One region of the Anaeromassilibacillus sp. Marseille-P3371 genome, then DNA from elsewhere that is predicted to be linked to it. Evidence: riboswitches for the same ligand, from Rfam matches in the RefSeq annotation. Region 1 holds a riboswitch; each other region holds the start of a gene.
What was found. Region 1 has a riboswitch for FMN ahead of B9Y59_RS03705 (ECF transporter S component). Riboswitches for the same ligand answer to the same signal wherever they lie in the genome.
Positions count from the first base shown of each region.

Region 2: it holds a riboswitch for FMN, as region 1 does, so the genes downstream of both, B9Y59_RS09020 (ECF transporter S component) here and B9Y59_RS03705 (ECF transporter S component) in region 1, are expected to answer to the same signal.
Region 3: it holds a riboswitch for FMN, as region 1 does, so the genes downstream of both, B9Y59_RS08350 (ECF transporter S component) here and B9Y59_RS03705 (ECF transporter S component) in region 1, are expected to answer to the same signal.

Region 1 covers NZ_LT835157.1:1,114,846-1,117,964, forward strand. The annotation lists partial or broken gene B9Y59_RS03695 (protein-ADP-ribose hydrolase) at 1-153, opposite strand, end outside; gene B9Y59_RS03700 (4Fe-4S binding protein) at 159-779, opposite strand; gene B9Y59_RS03705 (ECF transporter S component) at 790-1,407, opposite strand; FMN riboswitch at 1,481-1,600, opposite strand; gene B9Y59_RS03710 (pyridoxamine 5'-phosphate oxidase family protein) at 1,610-2,011, opposite strand; gene B9Y59_RS03715 (winged helix-turn-helix transcriptional regulator) at 2,161-2,487, shown strand; gene B9Y59_RS03725 (DUF4368 domain-containing protein) at 2,977-3,119, shown strand, end outside.
Region 2 covers NZ_LT835157.1:2,177,667-2,180,785, reverse strand. The annotation lists gene B9Y59_RS09025 (riboflavin kinase) at 304-1,005, opposite strand; gene B9Y59_RS09020 (ECF transporter S component) at 1,008-1,652, opposite strand; FMN riboswitch at 1,756-1,871, opposite strand; gene B9Y59_RS09015 (hypothetical protein) at 2,247-2,666, shown strand; gene B9Y59_RS09010 (hypothetical protein) at 2,967-3,119, opposite strand, start outside.
Region 3 covers NZ_LT835157.1:2,048,069-2,051,187, reverse strand. The annotation lists gene B9Y59_RS08355 (CapA family protein) at 42-1,364, shown strand; FMN riboswitch at 1,405-1,535, shown strand; gene B9Y59_RS08350 (ECF transporter S component) at 1,615-2,184, shown strand; SAM riboswitch class I at 2,268-2,365, shown strand; gene metK (methionine adenosyltransferase) at 2,490-3,119, shown strand, end outside.

The sequences.
Region 1 (3,119 bases):
CTCACTTGCCGGGATAGGCGGGCGCGCATTCATCAGGCTGCGCAGAAGCCGCCGCTTTTCCGAGAGAGTATCCGGCACATGAATCTCTGTATATTCTTTGCGTTCCGCCAGCAGATAGCGGAGCAGATAATCCAATCTTTCGTCCTGTGTCATCCGTCTTACCTCCGCTCAATCGCCCTTGCGGGGCAGATCTCATAGCAGTTCCCGCAATGCAAACAGTGTTCCTGCCGGATGATGGCGGGCTTTGCCGAAATATCAATGCACTTCTGCGGGCACTTGGAATAGCACAGCTTACAGCCAATACACTTGTCTGTCACAAAGTAGCCGGTTTTCTCTGTCTGCGCACCACCGAAGGAAAAACTGGCGCGTTCAATCGGCTGTTTGGAAAGGTCAAACCATTCTCCCGTCCCTTCGTAAATTCTGAAAACCGTAAGGGCGCTGCGAGAGCGCACATCGGGATAGATTTTTTCCATGTACGGATTTTTTCGGAACAGGGCGGGCAGGCTGTCCGGCCCGGTTTCCTTTGCCTTACCCTGCACCGACACGGCCACACAGGAAAGGGTATCTTCGCCCTTCATGGCGGTAAATGCGATATTTTCATTGGATTTCAAACGGTTATAAAAATTCTTCCCCTTTGCAGTCAGGAAGTAAAGGCCGTTTTCATCGTAGTCCATGATGTCAATGGCGCAGGTGACTGGTCGTCCCTCGCTGTCCGTCGTGGCAAAAACGGTGGAGTGGATTTTCTCCACGATGTATTGCAAATAATCTTTTGTCTGCATAAGGAACCTCCTATTTCTGCCTGCCCTTTAAGGTAGGGGTAAGCCGTTTGTAAAGCGGCATGGTGACAATGCTGATCCCAATTCCTTTCAGCAAATTAAATGGGAATGCATTGAACAGTACAACATCCAATTTGGTCTTGATGAATGGGATAAACTCGCCAAAAGAAGCAATCAGTTGGTCGAGCGGCATAAATACTTCAAATACGGGAAGCAGAATAAAGTAGTTGACAATGGCCGCTCCAACTCCCATAATGATGCTGGCAATCAAGCAGGCAAGCATCGCCGTTTTCTTTGTTTTGTGAAATTTATAGATAAGCCCGGCAGTTACCACAAAACTGCTTCCCATGATAAAATTCGCAAGTTCACCGATTCCACCAGTAGAGGAAGTGAGCAGCTGCAAGGCGTTTTTGACAAATTCAATCAATATGCCCGATACAGGACCGTATGCAAAAGCTCCGATCAGTGCGGGCAAATCCGACAAATCCATACGCGCAAAGGTTGGAGACAGCGGAACAGGAAATTCAAAAAAAGCGAGCACAAAGGCGATGGCAGAAAGTACGGCGGTCATTGTGAGCATACGCACGTTCTGGATGGATGATTTCCTTCGGACAGTAATTGTTTTCTCCATAATTCTCCTATTGAGATATGATTTAGATTAAGAACAAGCCCCGCGAAGTCTGACACTTGCGGGGCTGTTCTTGTCATATCCTCTCTCGTCCAGACTTTTACTGTCGGTAACGGAATTGCACCGTTTCGGCTGCCCTTGCAGTTCGCAGACTGTTACTGCCGGTCAGGAATTTCACCTTGCCCCGAAGATATTTGAGTTCTGTTTACAGGTCGTATTCCTTGGGCGGGTTGCCGGAGAAGTCGGCGATTACTGCATGAACATCCTTCAGGTAGAACACCTCAAAGATAGGATTGGTAGCCTCGCCGTACTGCCCCTTGACGATGGGGTTCTGGATGCACATAGCCTTGGCAGCCATGTTGTTCTCAAACACAGCCTTGCCGTTCAGACGAATCCACGCATAGGCCGGGCTGGAAACGGAAACTTCGATATTGGGGTTGGCCTGCATATCTTTGTAGACTTCCTTCTGGTTGTTGGTGCAGAACCACAGCTTGCCGTCCAGTTCACCGGCAAACATGAAGGGGCGGCACTTGGCCTTGCCGTCACGGCCTACAGTAGCCAGATACTGTACGGGATTTTCCTGCAAAAACTTTACGACTTCGTTCATGATGAATACCTCCTGATTTTGAATGTAGGTTTTGGGGATTGCAATTTTTGTCTTGCAATATTATAATAAATCTGTAAGTATCTATTGTAAAGTAAGCACTTTATTGTGCTGTAGTTACTAAAAAGAAACTATTGAAAGGAAGTGATACCATGCAGCAAACAAAAGAGTTGCCCGCCTGCCCGGTAGAAACAACGCTTATGCTGATCGGAGACAAGTGGAAAGTCCTAATTCTGCGTGACCTCATGCCTGGAACAAAGCGGTTTGGAGAGTTAAAGAAATCCATTGGCAGCGTATCGCAGAAGGTTCTGACCGCCCAGCTTCGGGATATGGAAGAAAAGGGCCTTGTCAATCGCCATGTATACGCAGAGGTCCCGCCACGGGTGGAGTACAGCCTGACCGACTTGGGAAAAAGCCTGAAACCAATCCTGGACGCCATGTGGATCTGGGGCGAGGGCTATAAGGCGCAAAATGGTTGAGCAGAAAAAATATTTTCTGGACATATTTCATCGCCTATAGTTGGATCTAACCAATCGATCCTGCGCTTTATCATAAGCCTTCATGTCATCACGCATAAAGGAAATTTCAGCAAGTGCTCTTGACAAATCCCTTCACCTGCGCTACTCTCTTTGTAAGACAGGGAGAAGAACAATACCTCGAACGGCACGGTTCTGCCTACATCTCAAAGCAGTTCGGCGGAAGATCAAAAACAGGAAGCCATACACGGCCCGAACAGATAGTTTCGGATCGTGTATGGCTTTTTCATTTGCCGGACGGAAAGAAGGCTCCCCTTATGGCGCGGGGCAGGCCGTCAGTACCGGCCCCACAGGGGCTTACCCAAAAAGAGGAGCTTTCCGGGGTAAGGCAGGAATAGCCGCTTGAAAGCAGTGTTTTCAACGGATTTTACAGGTGTGATTTTTGAAGATTGCCCGAAAAAACGTCTTACAGCGTTTTCGGGAGAAAGGGGCATGATTGAGCCGCAGAGAACCTACTGTTTCGCCAGAATCCTTACGCGGGAGAAGATCCTTACCCCTACCGCCTACGCATACCGCACCAAAGGGGGCCGCCACTCTGCTCTGAATCTGGACAAGCCCTACACCCGGTCCGACAG
Region 2 (3,119 bases), 1.1 Mb from region 1:
GTTGCAGCAGGGAAAAGATTCCTAGTTTTTTGATTCTTTAAAAGTGTCAGAAGCAAAGAAAGACAGTAAAAGAACGGTATTTTTGACTACCAATGTCGAATCGTACACATAAAGAAAAGATCCAATGTTGAAAAGAAACGGTGCCGTGCAATGAAAAGAAAAGCACAGCACCGTTGCATAAAACCTAAGCCAATACGATCCCCAAATTTTAATACCTATAAAATTAGAATTCGCAAGGCTTGGCGCGTTTAAGGACAAGGAACATGTTTGCTCATATGAAATACATGGTGTGGGATAATCTTTTTAGAATTCGTGGTAACGGTATCCATATCCGACAATTGTTTTTATAAAGTCGTGCCCTTTTGCATATGGTTCGAGACGTTTCCTAATTTGAAACACCGTGTTTTCTACAGCATGGCAGCGATAATTGCCCGGTTCATGCCAAACAGATTCATAAATCTGGGCTTTTGTAAATGCGGCTTTCGGATGGGAATACAGGAGATATAAGACATCGAATTCCTTTACAGATAAATAAATGCTCTGGTTGTCGATGATTACATCATGAGTTTTGGCATCCATAGTAAACGAAATAGCATCTTGCTGAATTTCCCAGAAACTCTGTGCGAAAAGACAATCCTGTTTGATTTGTTCAGATAACCTTGAAAAATCATCGAACTTTTGTATGCCGCGAAGACGCTGGTATAATTGCACATCTATCTTTTGGCCGTATAGATCCCCATCGAAATTTAAGATGTGTGTTTCGATGGAAATATCCGTTTGGTTGTCCACCGTGGGGCGTTTCCCAATATGAGTAATCCCGTAGTATCGTTTGGCGTTCCATAGAATTTGTGCTATATATACCCCGGATTCTGGCAAGTTACATCTATTTTCCAGTTTTAAATTTGCAGTAGGGGCTCCTATCCATTTCCCAATTCCTCGTCCGTGAATGACCGTGCCTGATATGGTACAAATAGGTTTAGGCTCCCTTTTTCGTTGTTCTTCCATCCTTATATCACCCCGTTCATGGATAGGATAAACAGAATACAAGTGATGATGACCACAACAGCCAACAGGATTAGGCCGGTAGGTTTGCCCTGACTTTGCTTTTCCGACATGGAGATATACCCACCTTTTCGCAAGGCAGTGATGACCGGCTTATACAGTAAAAATGTAATTCCAGCATTGAGTCCGGATTTTAACAAATTGAAAGGGAGAAACGCCGGAATTAATAATTCGACGACGGCTTCCCTAGGGTACCCCATATAAAGAGGAGTGACCAGATAATTCCAAACCATCATCACTGTAACCATGGTTACACATCCCGCTGCTAACCCAAGGACCGCACCGGACAACGTATGCTTTTTCTTATAGATTGCCGCGGCAGTACAAGCAAAAGCGCATGAAGATAAAACATTCATGACACACCCCAGGAGGCCTGTGTCGCTGACTGTAATCATCTCCATAAGAGAAACAATTATGGTAACGATACAAGAGGTCAATGGTCCCCAAATTAAGCCTCCCAGTGCGATGATGGCGTCTTTAGGATCATACTTGAGAAACAATACGACTGGTACACGCCCAACGGCCATGACCACGTAGGAAATCGCGCATAGCATTGCAATTGTTGTAATTCTTTTTGTTTTGCTTTCCATCTGTTGTTCCCTCCGCAAAAAAATTAGCACCGAAAAGAGATGCCTTTCAGGTGCTAATAAGCGCAGCAAACCGCAAAACGTCACAACGTGTTGCTACAGCTGATGGAATCTTCTTTCATCCAGACTATACTGTTGGTTTTGGAATCACACCAAATCATGCGTTTTACGCTCGCGGACTTTACCGCCAATCGGGAATTTCACCCTGCCCCGAAGACATTTTCGATTCAGTTGTCTAGATTAGCATACTACGAAACACCTTGTTTGACAATGACCAAAGTGAATTTCGGAAACATTTCGGAAATCTGAAGCTTTTGTAGTTGTAGATTGTCAACAGATCGGTCCCATATTTGTTGTAGACAAAAAGGGATGCAGTTTTGTTTTATAGACATACGAAATATTTTGTTTTGAATTTCATGGAGAAACTGACGGTCTGAGAGCTGCATCGGCAAGCCACTCTGTATAGTCTTTTTGAAAACAGTACATCTGTATTATAAAAATTTCAATAAAATTTGAAAAAAAGTGAAAGTTATTGTCCACTTTGGGGTTTTCCTGTCGTTGTTAATAGATGTATCAATATTAAAGGAGGAATTCCCCATGTTTAAGAAATTCGCAGCTGTCCTTTGTGCATTTTGTATGATGTTTGGCGTAGGCGCCAACGCAATGGCCGCAACAGAAGTTCCGGCAAATCAGGTTAGTGCGATTGAGATTCAGCCGCGCTATACTTATGCGGACCGTGTAGAGGCATTTTTGTCCATCAGCGGCAAAACCGCCTATGTAGATGCAGAAGCACAGGGAAAATCCAATGTGTCCAAGATTAAGCTGACAGTTACTCTTCAGAAGAAGAGCGGCAGCAGCTGGTCCACTGTAAAGACTTGGACCGACACCGAATCCAGCGATTATATCTATATCTCGGAGGAAAAATCGGTTTCTTCGGGAACCTATCGCGTGAAGGTAACTGCAGTCTTCAACGGATCTGAGACGGTGACTACTTATAGCGAGACAGAGACGGTTTAATAACGCGTTCTTTTGTCGCTACAGTTTGGACCCAATCATCCAATTACAATTTCCGCGCAATTGATGGATGGATTTTGTCTTTCTGGCCGCTGTTCGGTAAGAATTGGCGGCCGGAAAGCGGGTTTTACTTTTCGACGGAAGCAATTCCGTATCATTTGCCTACATGAGTTTTTTACCAATACAACCAACGATGGGACCGTCCTTCCCCGGACGGTCCTTGGTTGTCTCTAGAGGGTCAAAAAAGTGCCGCTGCAACTTTAAAAGTTGCAGCGGCACGAATCATTTTTGGGTGAAAGCTTGTTAGTTGCCAATCATATAGTTCAGGAACATGGATTCGTCTTCCGGGTTTTCCACTTTCAACTCAGCCGAAACCTTAGAGCTTTTTGCGCCATCCAGAAGAGCGCGTACACCGTATAGCTGGCACAGCTTACTCTTAAGATTGAGGGTATTGCC
Region 3 (3,119 bases), 930 kb from region 1:
TACAATAGAAGTGGAAGAGTTATGTGGATGGAGGAACGGATATGAGGAAGGCAAGACATTACCAAAAAAGGCCTCGCGTAAAACCTGTGCGTTTAGAGACAGTCATCCTGCGCATATCGACCGCTGGTTTCGCTGTGATGTTGTGCACCGCGATGTTGCTTCTCATGCCTGCGGCAGGACGGATGGAACATATGGAACCGGTTCCGCAGATGGGTTCCTCGCAAGGGGAAGCGAAAGAGAAACCATCCGTGCCGGAGTGGGGGGCACAGCCCTCGCCTTCCTTGGACAAGCCCTCGGACAGTGCACCCTCGTCAGAGCCAGAGATAGCCTCCATCACCATCCTGGGAGTGGGTGACAACCTAATTCACGATGGCATTTATAAGCAAGCTAGCCGTCGCACAGGTGGAACCGGATACGATTTTTCCCCAGTATATGCGCGGGTAGCACCGTATATCGAGCAGGCAGACATCGCCATTATCAATCAGGAAACACCTTTAGCAGGAGCTGTTCGACCGCTCTCCGGGTATCCTCGCTTCAATTCGCCGACGCAGTTGGGGGATGAATTGGTACGGGTTGGCTTCGATGTCGTCAATCATGCGAATAATCATATCTTGGATCAAGGAGAAGAGGGTCTGCGCGCTACGCTGGATTATTGGGACACCAAGAAAGTGGCTGTGATTGGAGCATACCGAAGCGATAAAGATTTGGAAAACATCCGGATTGTAGAGCGCAATGGGATTACAACTGCGCATATCGGCGTAACAGAGATGACAAATGGCCTATATCTACCAAAGGACTCCCCTTACCATGTCCTTTTGACCAGCGAGACGGAAGAACTGGAGCATCTTGTGCAAAAGGCGGATTCTATGGCGGACATTGTAGTGGTGTCTGCACATTGGGGGGAAGAGTATACACATGTTCCAACGAAGAAACAGGAGGAACTCGCGCAAAACCTGGTGGACTGGGGGGCCGATGTGGTGATCGGTAACCACGCCCATACGTTACAACCCGTCGTGATGCTGAAACGTGCGTCGGACGGAGCGCAATGTCCAGTGGCTTATGCCCTGGGAAATTTTGTGTCCGCGCAGGACCGCGCCTTGAGCATGGTGGGTGGGATGCTCAAAGTAACCGTGGAAAAGAATCTGGAAAGTGGAGAAACGGCGGTATCCGATGTCGATTTTGTCCCCATAGTTACCCATTATGGGGCGAATTTCCGGGATATAACGATTTATCCCCTTTCGCAGTATTCCGCTGCGTTGGCAGAACAACACGGGGTTCGGCAATATGATTCCATTTTTAGCCTCTCGTACATAGAGCAGATGGTCGCGCAGAACATTCCGGAAAAATATGTTTCTGTGGATTGACAGGCGTTGGGGAGAGTGTTATACTATTAACAAATTTAAGAGCTGTCTTCGGGGCGGGGTGCAATTCCCCACCGGCGGTAATGCGGCGTTTAGCCGACAAGCCCGCGAGCGAAAGCTGATTTTGGTGTGATCCCAAAGCCGACGGTATAGTCCGGATGGAAGAAGAACCGCGCATCATGCGTATTGGGGCCCCGTGGCATTTGCTGCGGGGCTTTTTTCGTAGACAGCCGGACAAAAAGGAGAGGTTTCTATGAAAACAAACACCAAAGACAACGTAGTCCGCATGGCGCAGATGGGAATGCTCGCTGCAATTGCAATCGTTCTTGTGACCATCACACAGTTTCCGATTATTCCTGCTGCTCCGTTTATGAAATACGATATGGCGGACGTGCCGATTTTGCTGGGGACTTTGCTATTTGGTACCCTTCCCGGTTTGGTGATCCTAGTGGTTGTTTCTCTGATTCAAGCGTTTCTATTGGGAGGCGACGGATGGATTGGCCTTGTGATGCATGTTGTCGCATCCGGTGCGCTGGTGGTCCTGGTGGGACAATTCAGCCGTTGGCACAACAAATTCCGTGAAACGGTCGTCGGAATGGTCCTTGGAACGTTGGCCATGACCGCTCTGATGATTCCGTTGAATCTTGTACTCACCAGTTATTTTCAGGGGGTTCCCATGCAGGCGGTTGTGGATATGATCCTTCCGGTCATCATACCCTTTAATCTCATTAAGGCGTCTGCCAACTGTGTGATTACTGCGGTAGTCTTTAAAGCGCTACAACCTTTTATTCGCCGTCATAAGGAACTCGTTGGGCAGCCCTAACAGAAATTTGTAAGAATTTTTCTTATTTTGTCCCTTTACAGGGAAAGCAACTCGTGCTATAATATATCTGTTAACAGAATATGTCCTTATCAAGAGTGACGGAGGGAACAGGCCCTGTGATGTCCGGCAACCTGCTATGCAGCAAGGTGCTAATTCCTGCGGGTAAGCCGAAAGATGAGGTTGCTTTATAGACCGCTCGGTTTTCCGAGCGGTTTTTCTATGACCTGAAATCTTGAAGTAGGAGGCGGCTGCTTCCAAGGATATGGACAAGAATGGTAATTTTCAAACAGGAGGATTTATAAGACATGGCAAAATACTTTTTTACATCCGAATCGGTGACAGAGGGACATCCCGATAAGCTCTGCGACCAGATTTCTGACGCTGTATTGGATGCAATTTTGGAGCAGGACCCCCATGCACATGTAGCTTGCGAGGTGACAGCGACCACCGGAATGCTGCATATCATGGGAGAAATCTCTACGGAGTGCTATGTGGACATCGCATCCATCGCCCGGAATGTGGCCATCGATGTCGGCTACAGCAACAATAAATATGGATTTGATGGGAACACCTGTGGTGTCATTACATCGATTGATATGCAGTCGCCCGACATTGCAATGGGCGTAAATAAGTCCTACGAAGCGCAAAACGGTGCAACCGACGCCTTGGATAGCATTGGCGCCGGAGATCAGGGAATGATGTTCGGATTTGCCTGCGACGAGACCCCCGAGCTAATGCCTTTGGCGATTTCCTTGGCGCATAAGGTTTCTAAAAAATTGAGCGAAGTGCGTAAAAGCCGTGAGCTCGCTTACCTGCGTCCTGACGGAAAATCACAAGTTACTGTGGAATATCAGGATGGCGTTCCGGTGCGTGTGGATACCGTCGTAGTTTCCACCCAGCATAGTCCGGATGTTACTTTGGAACAGATTCGCGCT